2 linked regions of the Chitinophaga varians genome follow. The protein of the gene in region 2 interacts with the protein of the main gene of each other region in a pairwise test. Links are inferred from orthologs where the notes say so. Each region holds a gene or a part of one and is shown on either strand. Other genes may lie near its edges.

The links.
Region 1: the proteins of rpe (region 2) and eno interact in binary tests that used the Escherichia coli proteins (3 or more experiments, as listed by UniProt). The link is inferred for Chitinophaga varians from one-to-one orthologs.

The regions. Positions count from the first base shown.
Region 1 is NZ_JABAIA010000001.1:3,322,702-3,333,497, forward strand. The notes cover bases 5,439-8,393. They hold eno (phosphopyruvate hydratase), read right to left. Parts: upstream 7,584-8,393; coding sequence 6,294-7,583; downstream 5,439-6,293. Other genes in these bases: nth (endonuclease III), read right to left, coding at 5,439-5,504; HGH92_RS13715 (hypothetical protein), read right to left, coding at 5,595-5,807; HGH92_RS13720 (FtsB family cell division protein), read right to left, coding at 5,917-6,228; gldA (gliding motility-associated ABC transporter ATP-binding subunit GldA), read right to left, coding at 7,610-8,393. Also shown: HGH92_RS13690 (2-oxoacid:acceptor oxidoreductase subunit alpha), read left to right, coding at 19-1,866; HGH92_RS13695 (DUF6134 family protein), read left to right, coding at 2,049-2,639; HGH92_RS13700 (nucleoside permease), read right to left, coding at 2,781-3,986; HGH92_RS13705 (YqjF family protein), read right to left, coding at 4,103-4,822; more of nth, read right to left, coding at 4,857-5,438; more of gldA, read right to left, coding at 8,394-8,557; HGH92_RS13735 (peptidoglycan DD-metalloendopeptidase family protein), read left to right, coding at 8,642-10,336; bcp (thioredoxin-dependent thiol peroxidase), read left to right, coding at 10,362-10,796. UniProt on the Escherichia coli protein: Catalyzes the reversible conversion of 2-phosphoglycerate (2-PG) into phosphoenolpyruvate (PEP). It is essential for the degradation of carbohydrates via glycolysis.
Region 2 is NZ_JABAIA010000001.1:331,691-342,347, reverse strand. What follows is about bases 3,564-6,379. They hold rpe (ribulose-phosphate 3-epimerase), read right to left. Parts: upstream 5,398-6,379; coding sequence 4,729-5,397; downstream 3,564-4,728. Other genes in these bases: HGH92_RS01320 (tetratricopeptide repeat protein), read right to left, coding at 5,460-6,379; HGH92_RS01330 (response regulator), read left to right, coding at 4,359-4,751; HGH92_RS01335 (PAS domain-containing sensor histidine kinase), read left to right, coding at 3,564-4,350. Also shown: HGH92_RS01345 (DUF4878 domain-containing protein), read right to left, coding at 1-39; HGH92_RS01340 (PhoH family protein), read right to left, coding at 288-1,250; more of HGH92_RS01335, read left to right, coding at 1,699-3,563; more of HGH92_RS01320, read right to left, coding at 6,380-6,467; thrC (threonine synthase), read right to left, coding at 6,491-7,786; HGH92_RS01310 (homoserine kinase), read right to left, coding at 7,808-8,734; thrA (bifunctional aspartate kinase/homoserine dehydrogenase I), read right to left, coding at 8,811-10,657. UniProt on the Escherichia coli protein: Catalyzes the reversible epimerization of D-ribulose 5-phosphate to D-xylulose 5-phosphate.

The sequences.
Region 1 (10,796 bases), 3.0 Mb from region 2 along the record:
ACCTTAAAAGAATAATAGATGTCTAATACTTCGATTCAACAACTGGATGATGTAGTGATAAAATTTGCAGGCGACAGTGGAGACGGGATGCAGTTGACAGGTAGCCAGTTTTCCAATAACACCGCGTTGATCGGCAATGACCTGAGCACGTTCCCGGACTTTCCGGCCGAAATACGGGCCCCACAGGGCACCCTGCCAGGTGTGAGCGGTTTCCAGCTTCATTTTTCTTCGAACAGGATATTTACCCCGGGCGACGCCTGCGACGTGCTGGTGGCCATGAACGCCGCCGCGCTCAAAGCCAACCTGAAAGGCCTCAAAAAAGGAGGCATCATCATCGCCAACACTGACGGCTTCGATGCTAAAAACCTCCGGCTGGCCAATTACCCCGAAGGCATCAATCCGCTGGAAGACGGCTCTCTGGCCAACTACCAGCTTCATACCATGGACGTCACCAAGATGACCCGCGAGGCCCTGAAAGACTCCACGCTGGGCATGAAAGAGAAAGACCGCGCCAAAAACATGTTTGTGCTGGGCTTCCTTTACTGGCTCTACGACCGTAACATGGACAATACAGAGGCTTTCCTCAAAGAGAAATTCGGCAAAAAACCGGAAATCCTGGACAGTAACCTGAAAGTGCTGCATGCCGGTTATAACTTCGCTGATACTGTGGAAGCCTTCACCACCCGCTATCGCGTGGAGAAAGCCCGCATGGAGCCAGGCACTTACCGCAGCATTACCGGTAACACCGCGCTGGCCTACGGCCTGGTAGCTGCCTCCCAAAAAGCCAATCTGCCGATGTTCCTGGGCACCTATCCCATCACGCCGGCTTCTGATATCCTGCATGAACTGAGCCGCTTCAAGAATTTCGGTATCCGCACCTTCCAGGCGGAAGACGAGATAGCGGGCATCACATCTGCCATTGGCGCCTCCTACGGTGGCCACATGGGCGTAACCACCACTTCCGGTCCCGGTATGGCCCTGAAAGGCGAAGCCATGGGCCTGGCGGTAATGCTCGAAATTCCGCTGCTGATCATTGATATCCAGCGTGGAGGACCTTCTACCGGCCTGCCTACCAAAACGGAACAATCAGACCTCTTGCAGGCTTATTATGGCCGTAACGGTGAATGTCCGATGCCGATCATCTCTGCTTCCACACCGGCGGACTGCTTCGATGCCATTTTTGAAGCCTTCAAAATCTCGGTACAGCACATGACGCCTGTGATCTTCCTCAGCGACGGCTACATCGCCAACGGTGCAGAGCCATGGCGTTTCCCGAAAAGCGCTGACCTTCCGGCCATCGAAGTGAAATTCAAAAAACAGCTGGAAGAAGGAGAGGAAAATTTCCTGCCCTACCACCGCGATGAGAACCTGGTACGCCCCTGGGCCGTGCCCGGCACCCCTGGCCTGGAACACCGCATCGGCGGCCTTGAAAAACAGAATATCACCGGTAACGTTAGCTACGATCCTGAAAACCACCAGCTCATGGTGAAAATCCGCCAGGAAAAGGTAGATAAGATCGCAGACCATATTCCGCCACAGAAAATTGAAGTCGGCCCCGAAAAAGGAAAAGTACTGGTGCTCGGCTGGGGCTCCACCTTCGGCGCCATTAAAAGCGCTGTGCTGGACCTGCTGGCTGAAGGCCATCAGGTGGCCCATGCCCACATCCGCCATATGCGCCCGTTCCCTAAAAATCTGGGTGAAATCCTCCACAGCTACGATAAAGTACTAATACCGGAAATCAACAACGGTCAGCTGATCAAAATCATCCGTGACCAATACCTGATTGATGCACAGGGATACCATAAAATCATGGGCGTGCCCATCACCAAAGGGGAACTGATTACCCGCATTAAGGAAATGTTATAAGAAAACATACATTAATACGTTATATAGGCCAGGGGCGCAGCGGAAAATATCTCCACTGCGCCCCTGCTGTATGAACAGGACAGGGCAGGCGTCAAACTTCAGGGATTTTTTGTATTTTCAATAAGGGGACTATTACAGCTACCTCCCCTCTGATGTTAATTTTTTGGTTTAAGTCTCTATTTATGAAATGCCTTTTTCGTGTATTGTTATGCGTTGTAGCGGTAGCTGTATTCTACCTCCCGGTACATGCCCAGACGACCACTTTTGAAGTCCGGATCGCCAATCATGCGGTGGGTACTATCGAAGCACAACGTAAAGTAAGTGGATCTGCCAAGAGTATCACAATTAAAACCCGTATCCAGACGCTATTGGCGAAGATCAACAGCGACATCCTCAATGAGTACGATAATAACGTGCTCACCCTCGCCAAATCCACCCGCGTGGCGGGTAAAAAAGGGGAGGACAAGGAAACGACCACGCGTCGTAACGGAAACGACTATACGGTGATGCTCAATGGCGCCCGTTCGGTGATAGATAATACGGAAATAGCCCATTGTGTGGCCGATCTTTATTTCTCAGAACCGAAACAGGTGTCCCGCATTTTCTCTGAAGCACTGGGGAAATTCCTGCCGCTGCATCCCCTGGGAAGCGGGCAGTATGAGCTGGTGCTGCCGGAAGGAAAAAAGAATATCTATAAGTATTCCAATGGAGTATTGACGGAAGTGGAAGTGAACCATACTTTTGGCAGAGCGCTGTTCATTAAGACCATTTGATTATTGAGGTATTTTATCATTCAACGAAATCCAGCACCCTCTTTACCCCGCCATATTTCCAGTTCAACGACTATGGAAAAAAAATGCAGCGAAGCCTTGCCTCGCTGCATTTTTTTTAGTTCCGATGATAATATCTGAGAATCAGGCGGTTTTTTCCGTTTTGTCCTGGAAAAGCAGCATGAACAGTACCAGAACGGCAGCAGCGATACCGGCAGGAATCAGCCAGACACCCTGCCAGTTGTGACCGCCGGCAGTTTTATAAGACTCTACGATAGGACCGGAGATCAGGAAACCGATCAGCATGCCCACACCATAGGTGGCCAGCGTAACGAAGCCCTGTGCGGAGCTCTTGAATTCTTCCCCTGCCAGTTTATCGGTGTAGATCTGACCGGTAACGAAGAAGAAGTCGTAACAGATACCATGCAGCACAATACCCACAATCAGCATCCAGTAGTTGGAGTCCACATTACCGTAGGCGAACAGCACGTAACGCAGTACCCATGCCAGCATACCCAGTGCGAGCATCTTTTTAACACCCAGGCGGGAGAAGAAAAGCGGCATCACCAGCATGAAGAAAAATTCAGACATCTGGCCAAGGGACTGCTTGCCGGCAGCAGCTGTCATACCAATCTCGTTCAGGAACGGATTGGTGAAGTTGTAGTAAAACGCCAGCGGAATACAGATAGCAATGGAAGCGATGAAAAACAGCAGGTAAGAGCGGTTTTTCAGCATCCGGATAGCATCCAGTCCGAGGATTTCTTTCACGGAAATCTGTGTGCCTTTTTTTAACGGAGGTGTTTTAGGCAGTGTAAAGCTGAAAAGGCCCAGCAGCAGGGAGGCGCCGGCGGCCATCTTGAAAGTGAGGCCCAGCGTGTTGTTCTTCTCCCAGTTGAGCCAGCCGATCAGCAGGCCGGCTATGATCCAGCCAATAGTGCCGAACACACGGATCGTGGAAAAGTCTTTGCTGGGATCGCTCATCTGCCGGAAGGAGATGGAGTTTACCAGTGCCAGCGTAGGCATGTACAGAATCATGTACACCAACAACACAGGATAGAAGCTGTCAAAGCTGGTCATGCCGGAGCAGGTCCATAACAGCGCTGCACCGATCAGGTGAATGGCACCCAGGATCACCTGGGCGGAAATAAAACGGTCCGCAATAATCCCCACGATAAAAGGCGCAATGACCGCCCCGATAGATTGGGTGAGGAACGCAACGCTCACCTGGTTGGCATTGGTGTCCTGCAGATTTTTTAACACGAACGTACCTAATGTCACAAACCATGCTCCCCAGATAAAGAATTCGAGGAACATCATGAAGGACAATTGTACTCTTACGGCTGATTTCATAACGTTTTTTTAGCTTTATTTAATTGCATCTGAATGAACTGCTTAAGATAGCAAATTATTATAAATCGCTTCAAAATTTATGATGGAAGAAAAAAACGAACGGGGTTTCCGGCAATTCAGGACCGCAGTTTCCGGCCATGCATGACGGCGATCGGCGAACCATTGGCCAGCAGAGCGGATACCGGCGCCTGTTCTAGTACAGGGGCGAAGGCCGGGCCGTACAGCCGGGAAGCGTGGCAGCGGTAGTCGTAATCAATCACAGGGTGAAGGTCCCATTTGGGGTGCGCCACTTCATACTCACCGGTAGTCTGATGGTCCAGGCGGGTATAGCCCCAGTAGTGTTCCGTGATAAAGGCGGCCTCACTGCCTTCCACCAGTGGCTGTGGCGTGGCAGACGCGGTGGCCTTCAGGAAGTTGGTCTGACCGGCTACTTCCCATTCGTACCGGACACGGAGGGTATCAGTGTCTGGTTGCTCCCAGTGGTGGCTCATCCGGTGGGTGGCGTAGTTTTCTTTATAGAGGGTATTGGCTACCAGTGTGATCAGCGGCTTGGGCACCAGTTCACGGATAAATACCACGCCGCGTTTCCACTGGCCCTGGTCTTTATAACGCACGTAAAAGCGAAGGTTTACCTCTTCAAATGTGCGATGGCCGGGGAAACCGATGCCTTTGACTTTCGTGTCCTGGAACAGGAAGCCGACGAGACTTACATAGTGAATATTGTTCCAGGTGTCCGGCTCGGTATGGGCCGGGAGATAGGGCCGGAGCGTGTTGGCATCCGCGGCGAAATTGAGCATGAGCAGGTTACGCCAGCTGGCAGTAAGGAATGGGCGCATACAAACGATTTAGGACTGAATATACGGCAGCTGTTTATTGTGCCTTGATGATTTGCTGGTAATACTTACAGGCCGGGCGCAGGCCGCATTCCCCGCATTTGGGATTACGGGCCACACAAATATAACGGCCATGCAATATCAGCCAGTGATGGGCAATATATACTTTTTCCTTCGGGATATATTTTAGCAGCTGCAGTTCGGTTTGCAGTGGTGTTTTGGCATTGGTGGTAAGGCCTATGCGGGCTGATACCCTGAATACATGCGTGTCTACCGCCATATTGGGTTGCTGATGCACCACCGAGGTGATCACATTGGCCGTTTTGCGCCCCACGCCGGGCAGTTTTATCAGCTCTGGCACCGTGCTGGGTATTTCTCCGTTGAAGTCGTCCATGACCATCTGTGCCATCCCGATCAGGTGTTTGGTTTTATTGTTAGGATAACTGATACTGCGGATGAGCGGGAACAGGTCGTCGAAAGTGGCTTTACTCAGCGCTTCCAGGTCCGGGTAGCGGTCAAATATGGCAGGAGTGGTCATATTCACCCGTTTGTCGGTGCATTGGGCGGAGAGGATTACGGCTACCAGCAGCTGGTAAGGATTGTCATAAATCAGTTCTGTTTCGGCATGAGGTGCATGTTGCTCGAAATAGCTGATAACGAATGCAAAACGCTCTTTTTTGGTCATGCCGTAAAAATAGGAAAAATGGGTCGATAACCGCACGTGGAAGTTGCAGCACAATCGACAGGTATGTAAGGTCTCAGGGTGTGTACCGGGTTATGGTTTCTCCGGTTTACTGGCAGCGTAGTCAAAGATCAACCGGAGCGTGGCGGCCCTGGGAGAAAAACGGACAGTGTCGAGGACGGCTTTGGTGTCCTCGAAGCAAGCCTGCTCTTCCCGGGTCAATGATACTTCCTGTTGTGAACGTTTGAGATCGCTAGCAGTAACAAGACACAAGGTGGAGAGGGGAGATAGTGTAAAATTACTCATGCAATATAGATTTGTTAAGAGAATCGTATCCTACTTTATAACGACAGAAAGGTGCAATGTATTGTTAATTTAAGATAAAATTTTATGATTACGGGGAGATCAGAAACAATTACTGCTGGGGGGCGGGGCTGATAATGAACAGGTCTTCATTGTCTTTCTTCATAAAGTATTTCTCACGGGCGAATTTCTCCAGTTTCTCAGGGCTGGACAGCAGCTCCTGCTGTTCTTCTTTGGTTTGTTTGATCTCTTTGATAAAAAACTCTTTCTGGTTTTCCAGCTTGTTGACTTCAGACTGGAACTGGTACTGGTACATCAGGTTGGTCTTGTCCAGAAAGGCGATCCATATAACGAAAGCAATGCCTGTAATAAAGAATTTGTTCTTTATATAGCGCGGCAGTTTTATGGATTTAAGAAAAGACATAATGCAATTTAGGGATTTTTTGCATCACGGAGGTGATGCAAAAAATCCCTAAATAAAATGGTTTATTATTTTTTCACGCTGATAGCGTTGGTAGGATAGATCGCTACTTCGCCCAGTTCTTCCTCGATACGGAGCAGCTGGTTGTATTTGGCCATACGGTCGGTGCGGGAAGCAGAACCGGTTTTGATCTGGCCGCAGTTCAGTGCTACTGCGAGGTCAGCGATGGTTGTATCTTCAGTTTCGCCGGAACGGTGGCTCATGATGGAAGTATAACCGGCTTTGTGGGCCATGTTCACTGCATCGATGGTTTCTGTAACAGTACCGATCTGGTTTACTTTGATCAGGATGCTGTTGCCGATGTTTTTGTCGATACCTTCTTTCAGGCGTTTTACGTTGGTCACGAACAGGTCGTCACCTACCAGCTGTACGCGGCTGCCTACAGACTCGGTCAGTTTTTTCCAGCCGTCCCAGTCGTCTTCTGCCATACCGTCTTCGATAGAAACGATGGGGTATTTGCTGCACCATTCAGTCCAGTAAGCCACCATTTCATCGCTGGTGATTTCTTTCTGGGAGCTCTTATAGAACTTGTATTTTTTGGTTTCTTCGTTGTACATCTCGCTGCTGGCGGCATCCAGGGCGATAGCGATTTGTTCGCCCGGAGTGTAACCTGCTGCTTTGATAGCTTCCAGTACAGTTTCGATTGCTTCTTCGTTGCTCTGGATTTCAGGAGCGAAACCGCCTTCGTCACCTACGTTGGTGCTGTAGCCTTTGCCTTTCAGTACAGATTTCAGTTTGTGGAATACTTCCACGCCCCAGCGGAGACCTTCAGAGAAAGTGGAAGCGCCGATCGGAACGATCATAAACTCCTGGAAATCAATTTTATTGTCAGCGTGTGCGCCACCGTTGATGATGTTCATCAGGGGAATTGGCAGGGTGAAAGCGTTTACGCCGCCCAGGTAGCGGTACAGGGGCTGGTTGCATTCTTCTGCTGCTGCTTTGGCTACGGCCATGCTCACAGCCAGGGTGGCGTTAGCGCCCAGTTTGGCTTTATTAGGGGTTCCGTCCAGGGAAATCAGCAATTTGTCAATACCTGCCTGGTCTGTTACTTCCCAGCCAACCAGTTCTTCTGCGATGATCTCATTTACGTTCTTAATAGCTTGCAGTACGCCTTTTCCGCCATAAACGCTTTTATCGTTGTCACGCAGTTCTACGGCTTCATGCTTACCGGTAGAAGCGCCGGAAGGCACGGCAGCGCGGCCAAAGTGACCGTCTTCGGTGGTTACGTCTACCTCAATTGTGGGATTACCGCGGCTATCGAGGATCTGCCTGGCATGGATTGCTGAAATGGTACTCATAATTCAAAAGTTATAATTGTTAGCTATTAGCGGTTAGCAGCGGGCGTTTCACCTGTTGGCTCTACGCGCTTTGTTATCTCCCGGAAAATAGATTCCAGGCTTTGTGAATTGCTCTGCAAAGAAAGGATGTTCCGGTTATTAATCAAAGCAAATTGTAACAGGTTTTTTCGCACGGTATCTACTTCGTTGGTATACAATTGCCATGTATTGCCATCCTGGGCTGCCGCACGGGAAACACCGGGTATCTGCAAAAGCTCGCCGGTACTGGCCGGTTCCCCGAAGGTCACCTGAATATAGCCACCAGTGGCGTTCTGCTGCTGAAGATTGACCAGCTGGTCATCTGCCACTATCTTTCCTTTGTTGATGATGATCACCCGCCCGCAGAGCGCTTCCACTTCCTGCATAATGTGCGTGGACAGGATCACCGTCTTGTCGGCCCCCAAATCCCTGATCAGCTGCCGGATATCGGCCAGCTGGTTAGGGTCCAGCCCGGTGGTAGGCTCATCCAGGACCAGCACTTCGGGATCATGCAACAGCGCCTGGGCCAGCCCTACACGCTGTTTGTAGCCGTTGGACAGCGCCCCGATTTTTTTACGGCTCTCCGGCAACAGGCCTGTCATATCAATTACCCGGCGGATGCGCGCGGCACCTGCCGTGCCCAGCTGATGCACGCCGGCAATGAATTCCAGGAATTCCTTCACGTACATGTCGTAATACAACGGGTTGGATTCCGGAAGGTATCCTACTCGTTTGCGTACTTCAAGCGACTGGCCCACGATGTCATATCCACACACGCTGGCAGTGCCGCTGGTAGGAGGCAGAAAACCGGTGATCATTTTCATGGTGGTGGACTTGCCCGCCCCGTTAGGGCCCAGGAAGCCGGTTATTTCCCCTTTCTTCAGTTCAAAGGAAATAGCGTCCACTGCCCGTTGTTCGCCATAGACCTTACTCAGTTGTGATACCAGGATAGACATGTAGGATATACTTGTTTTGCGGCATCTAATGTACGGAAGAAATTACGTCTGTCAATTCCTATTTTTTTTCTACCATTGCATATTATGAAGAGAGTCATTGGCTTATTTTGCTTACTACCGCATTTATTACAGGCACAATCCGTTCCCGAAAAGAATTACCCAAAAGGCTATTTCAGGAATCCCCTGGAAATCCCCATAGAACTGGCTGGTAACTTCGGTGAATTGCGCCCCAATCACTTCCACTCCGGCATGGACATCAAAACACAACAGCGGGAGAACATGGCGGTGCACGCGGCGGCAGATGGTTATGTAAGCCGTATCGGCGTATCACATACCGGCTTTGGCAATGTGCTGTACATTACCCACCCCAATGGATATACGACCGTATATGCCCACCTGAACGCCTTTTTCCCGGCTTTACAGGCCTATGTGAAAAAACAACAATACTCCAATGAAAGCTGGGCCAGCGACCTGTCTATCCCGGCAAATATGTTCCCTGTGAAGAAAGGCGACTTCGTTGCCTGGAGCGGCAATACCGGCGGATCTGCCGGCCCGCACCTGCACTTCGAAATCAGGAACACACAAACGGAAAAACCACTCAATCCGCTGCTGTTCGGGTTTAATATCGCCGATACCCGCCCACCGGACGTTTATCGTATAGCCATCTACGATAGGGACCGCAGTGTCTACGAACAACAACCGATGATACTGCCGGTGAAAAAAGTGGGAGATCACTACACGACCGCTCAACCGGTAGTGAAGGTACGGGCCCATAAAGCCGGACTGGGCATCAACGCTATTGACCGTATGAACACAGCGCCCAATACCTACGGCATCTATGAAGTGTTCATGTACAATAATGATGTGCCGGACATCGACTTCCAGCTGGACAACATCGGATATGATGAAACCCGCTACCTGAACGCGCACATCGACTATAAAGTGAAGAAGAACAACGGGCCTTACCTGCAACTGTTGTTCTCTGTACCGGGCAATGAACTGGATATCTACCACGACCTCAAAGGCGATGGTACCATCAACCTGTCAGACGGACAGGTACACGAAGTAAAGCTGCTGGTAAAAGACGCCTATGGCAATACTTCCACCGTGAAACTGAATCTGCAACAGAGCGGTGAGGAAACACCGGAGAAAACCTGCGCCAACCCCATGTACCCGGATTCCCGCAATATCTTTGAAAACAACCAGGTGGAATTCTACCTCGATGAACGGGCACTGTATGACCAGATCTGCTTTAATTACCAGGAGGTTCCTGCTACTTCAGCTAAATATTATTCCAATATCTACCGGCTGCATACGCCGGTGGTGCCGGTACACGATTTCTTCGATGTGCGGCTGAAGCCCACGAAAGCAGTGCCGGAATATCTGCAACCCAAAGTGGTGATGGTGCGGGAAGGTATGGGCAGCAACAGTACTTCCGCTACTACCAAAGAAGACGGCTGGTATAAAGGCAGCTTCCGCGACTTCGGCAATTTCCATCTGGAGATAGATACTGAAGCGCCGAAAGTAACACCGGTAGGCGTGAAGCCCGGGGCCAACCTCTCAAAGGCCGCCAGGCTCTCTTTCGTGATGAGCGATGCCAGCGGCATCAAAGACTTCCGCGGAGAACTGGATGGTAAATGGTTGCTGTTTTCCCGCAAGGGCAATGTGCTCACCTATACGTTTGATGAACATTGCCAGCCAGGCAACCATACCCTGGTCATGAAGGTGACGGACGTTGCCGGTAACGAAGGCAGCTATCACCTGTCTTTCAAACGCTAAATGATTTAATTTAAAAAAACGCGATATGGCAAACTTAAAGGAAGGCGATAAAGCGCCGGTATTCAAAGGCAAAGATCAGCACGGAAAAACCGTGTCACTGACGGACCTTAAAGGCAAGCGCGTAGTGCTTTACTTTTATCCGAAGGATATGACGCCCGGCTGCACGGCACAGGCCTGCAACCTGCGTGACAACTACAGCACACTGACTAAAAAAGGATATGAAGTAATTGGCGTCAGCACTGACAGTGAACAAAGCCATCTGAAATTCATCGAAAAATATGAACTGCCTTTTACCCTGCTGGCAGATGATGATCACAAGATCGTGAACCAGTATGGTGTTTGGGGCGAGAAGCAGATGATGGGCCGGACATACGACGGTATTCACAGGACCACTTTCCTGATCAACGAAAAGGGTGTGATCGACCATATTATCAAAAAGCCGGACACCAAAAACCATACG
Region 2 (10,657 bases):
CATCACTGCCAGTGTCAGAATTCGACGATAATTGGTCATGCGGTCGATAATTATTATATCAGAACAAAAATAGGGTTAAACATTCAAATCTGCAAAGTACTATCACCGCAATGCTGAATCACAGGCTTCCGAACTGAATTATCCCCTTAAAAAACCAGGTAACTTACTGCAAAGACCGTTAAAAAAGCGTTAATATTCAAAAAATTTTTCATTTAGTCATTTATAAATTAAGGCGTAATAATTCAAGCCTTTCAATTTATAAATGACTAAATGAAAAAATTCGTCAATTATCCTTCTCTCTCTTTATCTGCGTCATACGCCCGGATAATGGCCTTCACCAGGCGGTGGCGCACCACGTCTTCTTCATCCAGCTCTACAGACCCGATTCCGTCGATATTACGCAGGATACGGGTGGCTTTTTCAAGGCCCGATTTCTGGTTCTTCGGCAGGTCGATCTGGGTGAGGTCGCCGGTGATGATAGCTTTGGCGGAGGCACCGATACGTGTCAGGAACATTTTGATCTGCAGGTCGGTGGCGTTTTGCGCTTCGTCAAGGATAATAAAGGAATTATCCAGGGTACGGCCGCGCATATAAGCCAGCGGCGCTATTTCTATGACACGGTTGGTCATATAGTAGCTCAGCTTTTCTGCCGGGATCATATCGTCCAGCGCATCATACAATGGCCGCAGATAAGGATCAATTTTTTCTTTCAGGTCGCCGGGCAGGAACCCCAGGCTTTCACCTGCTTCCACCGCCGGACGGGTAAGAATGATTTTTTTAACAGCTTTGTTTTTTAATGCACGTACCGCCAGCGCCACCGCCGTGTAGGTTTTACCCGTACCTGCCGGCCCTATGGCAAATACAATGTCATTTTTGTCCGCCAGTGCGACCATTTTTTTCTGGTTGGCTGTACGGGCCCGTACTGTACGGGCATTCGGACCAAATACCAGCACCTCGTTAGGGTTACGGTCACTGAAATGATCAACTGCCGTTCCCTCTTCATCCCCCAGGATCTGCTCAAAGTAATTCTCTGTCAGATTACCGTTACGTTCGAGATATTTTACGATTTGACTGATTTTTTCCTCCGCCGTGGCCACTTCTTCCGGTGCCCCACTCAATTTTAACTGGGTACCCCTGGACAGGATCTTCAACAGCGGGAATTTTTTCTTCAGCAAATCCAGTTTTCCGTTGTTAACACCGAAAAACTCAATGGGATTAATACTGTCTAAGTTAATAATGGATTCAGTCAATGATTCAACGATTTAAAGTCCGGGAAATTATTCAAAATTCTCACTCCTAATATAGGAATTTAAAGACAACCTGGAGAGCAGTATTGTTAAGCAATCACTAAATTCTGTAATCATTTTGCTTGAAACGCTTCCACTTTTCACGCTCAGGTTCCCCTAATAATCAGAACTTCATTAATTGATATTTTATTTTACTTTATTTGTAGCTCCGGCTCTGCCGGAAAATGAACGCAAAGATATTGATCAATCAACAAAATCTGAAAACTGAAAATCCACAACTGGTGGATAATTCCCTGAACAACAGGCACTACCGGTAAATAGTCCGTCTTGAAAAACACGGAAAATCATGCCGGAAGTTGTACCTTTTAGTATTGTAATGGCGCTTTTTTGTCATATAATGTCTATTTTGAGCTTAAATACACAACGATCTTAGAATCCCGCTAGTAATTAAATGAAGGACGTTATGCTGGAACAGCATTACCGGCATCTGCAGCATTTGGAAGCTGCCATCAATGCCTGCGCATTGTCTGTGAATCTGGATGCCGCTGAATGCATTACTACCCTGAACCCGCGAATGGCCAACGCTTTGCAGCAACCACCGGAACTCACCACCGGACGCTATTTCAGGGAACTGCTCTTGCCCGCCGATGAAAAACAGTGGGTCCGGATCTGGCAACAACTACAGACCGGACAATCCATACAAGAGCAAATCTGCTTTCTGCTGCATGATGGGAACACCCAGCTGTGGCTGGAATCAGCTATCTATCCGGTAATGGGCAACGATGGACGCCTGCAGGAATGCCTCCTTGTAGGCCTCGACATCACCGACCGTAAACTGCCCGAACTCCGGGTCATGGAAGACGAACAATATTTCCGCCAGATACTCGAAAACCTCCCCGTCGGCCTCCAACAGTTCGAACCGGACGGCACCTGCGTGGAGATGAACAGCCGCCAGCGCCAGATATGGGGGCCGCAACACGCCTTCCTTAATAATCCGGAATATAAATGGCTGCAAGACCCGTTCTATCGCCTCAACGGCCTCGCCCGCATGTTTGAAGAGGCCCGCGATACAGGCAAAACACTGAAACGCGAAATCCTCCTCAACTACGCGGAAAAAAACTATGGTAACGTTACCCGCCTCTTTCCGCTGTATTATGAAGCCACTATCTTCCCGGTGACAGACCGCCACAGCAGAATGGCCAACTACTTCCTCATCCTTGATGACATCACGGAGAAAAAGGTAGCAGAAATCAGCCTCCAGAAAAGCGAAAGACTGCTCGACAATATCATCGAAAATCTACCCATCGGCTATATCCAGTTTGACAACTTCGGCTTTATCCGCCGCATCAATCAAACACAAAGATTTTTCTTTAACTCCCCGCACCCCGCGGCCCGCCGCAACTTCAACGTCATGAACGATGACCTGGCCACCCGTTTTGAACTGGACAAACTGTTCCTCCGGGCACTCGAAGAAGGGAAACCGCTGCGCGTGGAAAAGAAAATAGATTTCAGCCAGGATGAACGCTGGACCACCGTCGGCCGCGAAGTATACTTCGACCTCACCGTCTTCCCGGTAATTGAACCGGTGGACAAAGAGATGATCGTGGTTGCGCTGGTAAACGATATCACCGATAAGAAAGTACAGGAACTGGAGAATATTAAAAACCAGGAATTCCTGCTGCAAACAGGCGAAATAGGAAAAATCGGCGGATGGGAAATGGACCTCGACACAGAAGAAGTCCGCTGGTCTTACGAATCCTATAAAATACACGATGTGGAACCGGATACGCCGGTCAACTACCGCACAGCAATGAGCTTTTTCTCGCCGGAATCCCAGCCGGTATTGGAAGGGCTCGTAAAACAATGTATTGAGACCGGCAAACCGTTCGATGCGCAGTTGACTATCATCTCTGCCAAACAGCAAACGAAAAGAGTGCGTTGTATCGGCCAGCCCGGATATGATAACGGCAGGCATACACGCCTGTTCGGCGTAGTGCAGGACGTAACGGAACAATCGGCCATCAGGGAGGCGTTGACCCGCAACACGGAACTGATGCGCCTTTTCTTCGACACGGTAGACATGGGCTACGCTGCCATGGAGAAAGATGGCAAGCTCAATTTCCTCAATCAGAAAGCCGAAAAAATGATCGGCCAGAAAGTGGAGATGGGCAGCAATATTTTCGAAGTGTTCCCCAAACTGTCGGGCACCGTGTTTTACGCACGCCTGCAGGAATGCATTCAGCAGCAACAATCACAATCTTTCGGTATTTATTTCCCTAAACCGGACAAATGGTACGACTTCCTCCTAACGCCCATGGAGGACGGCGGTATCTCGGTCTTCATGCGCGACATCACGGAAAGCCGCAAAATGCAGAAAGACCTGCGCAAAGCCAACGATCAGCTGTCTAACCTTAACAAAAACCTGGTCAACCAGAACAAACAACTGGAAGACTTCGCCCATATCACTTCCCATAACCTGCGTGCGCCCATCGCCAACCTGCGCGCGCTGATGCAGATGCATAACGAAGCCTCGTCCCAGCAGGAAAGAGAATTGTACCTGGGCATGTTGCATGAGGTGATCAAAAAAATAGATGAAACACTCAACGACCTGGTAGAGGTGGTGCAGATACGGAAAGACGTGAATGTGGAGAAAGAAAAACTGTTGTTCGCGGAGCGGGTACAAAAAGTGAAAGATATTCTGTTGGTAGATATTGAAACCAGTAACATCAAAATTACCTATGATTTTGAGCAGGCGCCGCAAATAGAGTATCCGCGGGTGTATCTCGACAGTATCCTGCAGAACTTCATTACCAATGCGATCCGTTACCGTTCACCCGAACGGGAGCCTGAGCTGCATCTACAGACATTTAGGGAGAACGATTACATCGTGCTCACGGTGCAGGACAATGGCATCGGTATCGATATGGAACGTTTCGGTAACAAGCTGTTTGGCTTCCGGAAAACCTTTCACCGTAACAAGGATGCGAAAGGCATCGGGTTGTTTATCACCAAAACACAGGTGGAGGCAATGGGTGGAAGTATAAAGGCGGAAAGCAGGCCGGGACAAGGAACCAAATTTATTATTACATTTAGGCCGGAATAATCCCTTTTATGAAGCTGATCAATATGATTTTTATAGTAGACGACGACCCAATTCACCAGCAAATTGCTAAAATCATGATAGAACGGCAGGGGATATGCACCAATATCAGGGTGTTTTCAGATGCGCAGGATGTATTGGACCATATCCGGCAGCATGCAGATATGGTGGAGGAGCTGCCCGACCTTATTCTGCTGGACCTCAATATGCCGATTATGGATGGCTGGGAGTTTCTGGACGAATACAGTGTTTTCCATGACCAACTGCCCAAACAAATCCGCATCTTCGTGCTGACTTCTTCCATTGATGAGAAAGACAAAGAGCGTGTCCGTCACTATCCGGTGGTAAATGGCTATCTTACCAAACCCCTGTCCAAAGAGATTATTGACCACCTCTCTGCTTAAGTGCTGCTATTGTTTTTTCGGGATCTGCTGAAGCAAAAATGGAGCTGCCTGCCACCAGCACGTTGGCGCCTGCCTGCACCAGCTGGCCGGCATTTTCTATACTGATACCCCCATCCACTTCTATCAGGGCTGTTGCCTGATTGTCTTTGATCAGTTGCCGTACCTGCCTTATTTTCTGATAGGTTTGTTCAATGAATGTTTGTCCGCCGAAACCCGGATTAACGCTCATCACCAACACCACATCTATATCACGTATCACATTTTCCAGCACCACTGCCGGCGTATGCGGATTGAGGGCCACACCGGCTTTCATGCCCAGGCTTTTTATCTGCTGGATGTTGCGGTGCAGGTGTATGCAGGCTTCTGCATGTACTGTAAGGATATCTGCGCCGGCTTTTTTGAATTCAGCGGCATATTTTTCCGGTTCTTCAATCATCAGGTGTACGTCGCACGGTTTGCGCGCCACCTTTTTGATCTGCGCGATCACCGGCAGACCGTAGCTGATATTGGGCACAAAACGGCCATCCATTACATCCAGGTGAAACCAGTCAGCTTCGCTGCGGTTCACCATTTCCACTTCTTTCCCCAGTTCAAGGAAATTGGCCGCCAGTAAGGACGGCGCTATCATTACAGGAGCGTTTTCCAATAGTAATCAGTTTTATATGCTAAATGTAAGCATTGCGAAGGACATAAACGCGGCTGGCCCGCTTAGCGGCTCAGCCGTTGCATGGCTTCTTTTGCTTCTTTAAAATCTTTCCGGAAAGACGCTGCTTTTGCATAATCGTCTATCGCCTCTTTTTTATTGCCCAGCTGTTCCTGGCAGCGGGCCCGCTGATAGTAGGCCTGTGCATCGGTAGGAGCGGCCTTGGCTGCCAGATTATAGAAATTGTATGCTTCTTTCCATTGGTTCCTGCTACTATGGATATTGCCCATCGCCATGTAAGCGGGGGCAAACCCCGGATCTGCCACGATACATTTCCGGTAGGTGTTCATGGCGGCGTTGGTGTCGCCCATTTCTTCCTGTACCTGTCCGGCATCATAGAGGGGAGCTGCATTGAGCGAGTCCTGATGCCACGCTGCTGTATAGTAACGCACGGCTTCCGGAGTTTTGCGGGCACGCAGCAAGTCGGCCAGTTCCATCACGGCTTCGTATTCTGCATGCGGGCCGGCGGCGGCTACGGCTGCCTTCAAATGTTCAATGGCGGCCGTAGTGTCATGACGGTCTTCTGCCATACGGGCTTTCAGGTAGAAAGCTTTGTCCCTTCCTTCGGCGGTGCCGGCCAGCACGTTGGCCAGACTGTCTGCCTGTGTGGTATGTTTGTTCTCCAGCATGGCGGTGGCCAGCTTGTACTGAAGATACGTATAGGTGGGGGCGTTAGCCAACGCTTTCCTGAAATAAAGCTCTGCTTTGTCGTAGTGGCTCTCCAGCAGTGCCGCTTCTCCGGCGCCTGCCCAATAGTCGGGATTGGCCGGCTTCAGGCTGGCTGCTTTTTCAAAGTCGGCCTGCGCAAGGTTCGGATTTGTATTGAACAGCAGTAATGCGCGGCGGTAATACAGCGCGTCCTGGTCCGGGAAATGTTGGATAGAGTCAGTTACCGGCCGGATAATGTCGCTGTACAGCACGGAGTCGGCGCCAGCCTGCTGTTCGGGCTTTTTGTGGTCATTGTTGCAGGCCACGGCGCCAGCCATGGCCACCAGGATAGGTAGATATTTCATACGCCGCCAAAACTAAGAAATCCTTAGCGCATTAACCAGTTTTTGAACGCGTCGTAATCTGCCGGCAGGAGCGTGGCGTTTTTTTCCCTGCCATAGAGCGACATCACGCGGGGCGGTGTGTGAATTTCGTCACGCACGGCTTTGGGCGCGGTGTCTTCAAACTTCACCGGGTGTGCTGTTTCCAGGAATACGCCGGTCAGCTCAGGTGCATCAGCAAGAAACTGCTGCAGGCCCAGATAACCCACGGCGCCGTGAGGGTCCAGCATATAATGGTGTTCTTTCCAAACCTGCTCCATGGTGCGGGCAGTGTCTTTGTCCGTGTATGCGTAAGCGGTAAATTTTTCCTTTAGTGCCGGCAGGCTGTTGCCAAATAACTGTAATACCCGTACGAAATTGCTGGGGTCGGCCACGTCCATGGCGTTGGACAGGGTAGGTACCGCTTTGCCCGGTTCGTACCGGCCGTTTTGCATGAATCGGGGCACGGTATCATTGACGTTGGTGGCGGCAACAAAATGAGATACCGGCAGCCCGATGGCGGCGGCCATCATGCCGGCGCAGATATTACCGAAGTTGCCGCTGGGCACGGCGAATACCAGCCGCGGATGAGCGGCTTTCATCTGTTTGTAGGCCAGGAAATAATAAAACATCTGCGGCAGCCAGCGGGCCACGTTGATGGAATTGGCGGAGGTAAGCTGCCGGTGCGACTGTATGTCTGCATCCAGGAAAGCGCTTTTCACCATGCGCTGGCAGTCATCGAAAGTGCCCTGTACCTCCAGTGCGCGGATGTTGCCGCCGAGGGTGGTCAGTTGTTTTTCCTGTAAGGTGCTTACTTTTTTGGAAGGGTAGAGGATGACCACATCCACGCCGGGAACATTATAAAAACCACTGGCCACGGCGCCGCCGGTGTCGCCGGAAGTGGCTACCAGCACGGTGACCGGCCGGCTGCTGCTGCGCCGGAAGTACCCAAGGCAACCAGCCATGAAGCGGGCGCCTACGTCTTTAAAGGCGAGGGTGGGGCCGTGAAAAAGCTCCAGGGCGTAAGTGTGACCGGTGACCTTTTGTATCGGAAAAGGGAAATGCAGTGTGTCGTTCACAATCTTTTTCAGTGCGGCTTCCGGTATCTCATCGCCGATAAACGGACGGATCACTTCATAGCCGATCTCCTGGTCCGTATAGGTATGCAGCTGACTAATAAATTCCGGGTCGAGTGAAGGAATCTGCGCGGGAAAGTATAATCCTTTGTCTGGCGCAATACCTTGTATAACGGCAGTTTCGAATGATGCTTTGTGCTGTGCGTCCTGTAAACTATAATACTGCATGCGATTTGGATTGGTGAAAAATTAGTCAATGATTTTAACGCCGGCGGTGTTGATGCGAGACACGTATATTTTGTAGTCCACTCCCAGTGGCGCATATACGTTGTTCATCGTGTCCGCGACCTTGCGAGCGTTGGCTTCGCCTTTGCTGAGCATGAACACGGACGGCCCTGAGCCGGAGATGCCGCCACCGAGTGCGCCGGCTTCCTTGCATTTGAGCTTCAGTTCCTGGAAAGCGGGAATGAGGATAGAGCGTACCGGTTCCACGATAACATCTTCCAGTGAACGGCTGATGAGGTCATAGTCTTCCTGGTAGAGCGCGGCTACCATGGCGCCTACGTTGCCCCACTGGCGGATGGCGTCTGTCATTAGCACTTTCTGTTTGAGTATTTCGCGGGCATCGGAGGTTTTGACTTCTATCTGCGGATGGATAACAGTCACCCACAATTCTGCGGGCGTATGCAGGGTAGTGATGTCCAGCGGGCGGTAGCTGCGTACGAGCGTGAATCCGCCGAGGATGGCCGGCGCCACGTTGTCGGCATGCGCGGAGCCACAGGCCAGTCTTTCTCCTTCCATGGCGAAGCGCACCAGTTGTTTTTTGGTGAACGGTTCACCCAGCAGGTGGTTGGCCGCCACGACGGCACCGGCGCTGCTGGCGGCGCTGGAGCCGATGCCGCTGCCGGGGTGGATATGTTTGAATATCTCTATTTCAATACCGGTATCGGGATGGTCATATTTTTGCAGCAATGCCTGAACCGCCACGCTGGCTACGTTTTTAGCCGGGTCAACGGGCAGGTCGGCGCCGTGTACGGCTTTGATGCGGATGCCGGGGGCACTGGTGCGGCGAAGGATCATCTCATCGCCGGGCGCGTCCATGGCAAGACCGATGACATCGAAGCCGCAGGCTACATTGGCAACAGTGCCGGGGGCGAATACTTTTATACTGTCCATATGGGAAGGGTTGCGTTCATTAATTTAATCATTCGGTGTTGCTTATGCAACGAGGTTACAGAGATTTAACAGGTCGTCATAAACGGGCCGACCGGATAATGTCTGCGAAAATTCCGGAGGCGGTCACGTCTGCGCCGGCCCCGGCGCCTTTTACAATCAGCGGTTGTTCCTGGTACCGGTTGGTGGTGTAAAGCACGATGTTGTCTTTGCCTTCCAGTTTGTAGAAAGGATGGTCGGGCGCCACACATTGCAGGCCTACGGATGCCTGGCCATCGGCATAGCGGGCCACGAACTTCAGCCTCTTGCCGGCACTGGCCGCTTCGTGGTACAACTGCTGGAAATGGTCCGCATGTTCGTCCAGCGTTTCATAGAAATCAGCTACGGACGGGGCGTCCAGGCAGGCTTCGGGCAGGAAGGAATGGTTGGTGATATCGTCCATTTCGATAGCGGCGCCACTCTCTCGTGCCAGTATCAGGATTTTTCGCATTACATCTTTGCCGCTGAGGTCAATACGTGGATCGGGCTCAGTATAACCTTCGTCCTGTGCTGCTTTTACTACGCTGCGGAAACTGTTGCCGTTCACAAAGTGGTTAAATACGAAGTTCAGGCTGCCGGAAAGCACCGCTTCAATGCTCTGTACCCTGTCACCGCTCCTTACAAGGTCATTGAGGGTATTAATAACGGGGAGGCCTGCGCCCACATTGGTTTCAAAGAGGAAGGAAGCGTTGTATTTACGGGCCAGGTCTTTCAGCTTTTTGTAATAGGCATAGTCCGATGAACAGGCGATTTTGTTGCAGGTGACCACGGAAATGCCATGTTGCAGGAACTCATGGTACACGGCGGCCACATCGGCGCTGGCGGTGTTGTCTACGAAAACGCTGTTACGCAGGTTCATGGCTTTGATGCGTTCCACAAAGGAGGCCAGGTCCATGGCGTCGCCTTGTGTCAGCTGGTTTTTCCAGTCGTGAAGGCCGATGCCATATTCGCTGAACAGGGCGTTTTTGCTGTTGGCCATACCGGCCACTCTTATTTGTAATCCCAGTTCTTCCTGCAGGTAATGCTGTTGTTGCTGCAGCTGTTCCAGTAATTTACTGCCTACATTGCCTACGCCGGCCACGAACAGGTTGACCTGTTTGAGCGGTGCTTCGAAAAACGCTTCATGTATCAGGTTGAGCGCTTTTTTGAGATCTGCTTTATTGATCACGGCGGAGATGTTTTTCTCCGTAGAGCCCTGGGCGATAGCCCTGACGTTGACGCCGTTGCGGCCGAGGGTGCCGAACAGCTTGCCGCTGGTGCCATGGTGGTTTTTCATTTTGTCGCCCACCACTGCCACGATGCAGAGGTCTTTTTCCACCTGCAACGGATCGATGCGTTTGTCGTGTATCTCCTGGGCAAATTCACTGTCTACCGCTGTTTTGGCTTTTAGCATATCAGCTTCGTGTATGCCCACGGTGATAGAGTGCTCGGAAGAGCTCTGGGTAATGAAAATAACGTTGATGCGTTCCTGTAGGAGCGCTTCAAACAGTCTTTTAGAGAAGCCGGGAATGCCGACCATGCCACTCCCTTCAAGGGTGAGCAGGGATATATGTTGAATGCCGGAGATGCCGGTCACCGGGAAAGAACGCTCTTCTGTGTCCTGTATCAGGGTGCCATAGTCTTCCGGGGCAAAGGTGTTTTTGATCCAGATGGGAATTCGTTTATCCATCACCGGTTGTATGGTGGGCGGATAAATTACTTTGGCGCCGAAGTGTGACAGCTCCATGGCTTCTTCATAAGAGATGTGGGCAATGGGAAGGGCCTGGGACACCAGCCGGGGATCGGCAGTCATCATGCCGCTTACATCTGTCCAGATGTCGAGCAGGTCTGCGTTTACAGCTGCGGCGATGATAGCGGCGGTATAGTCGGAACCGCCGCGGCCCAGGG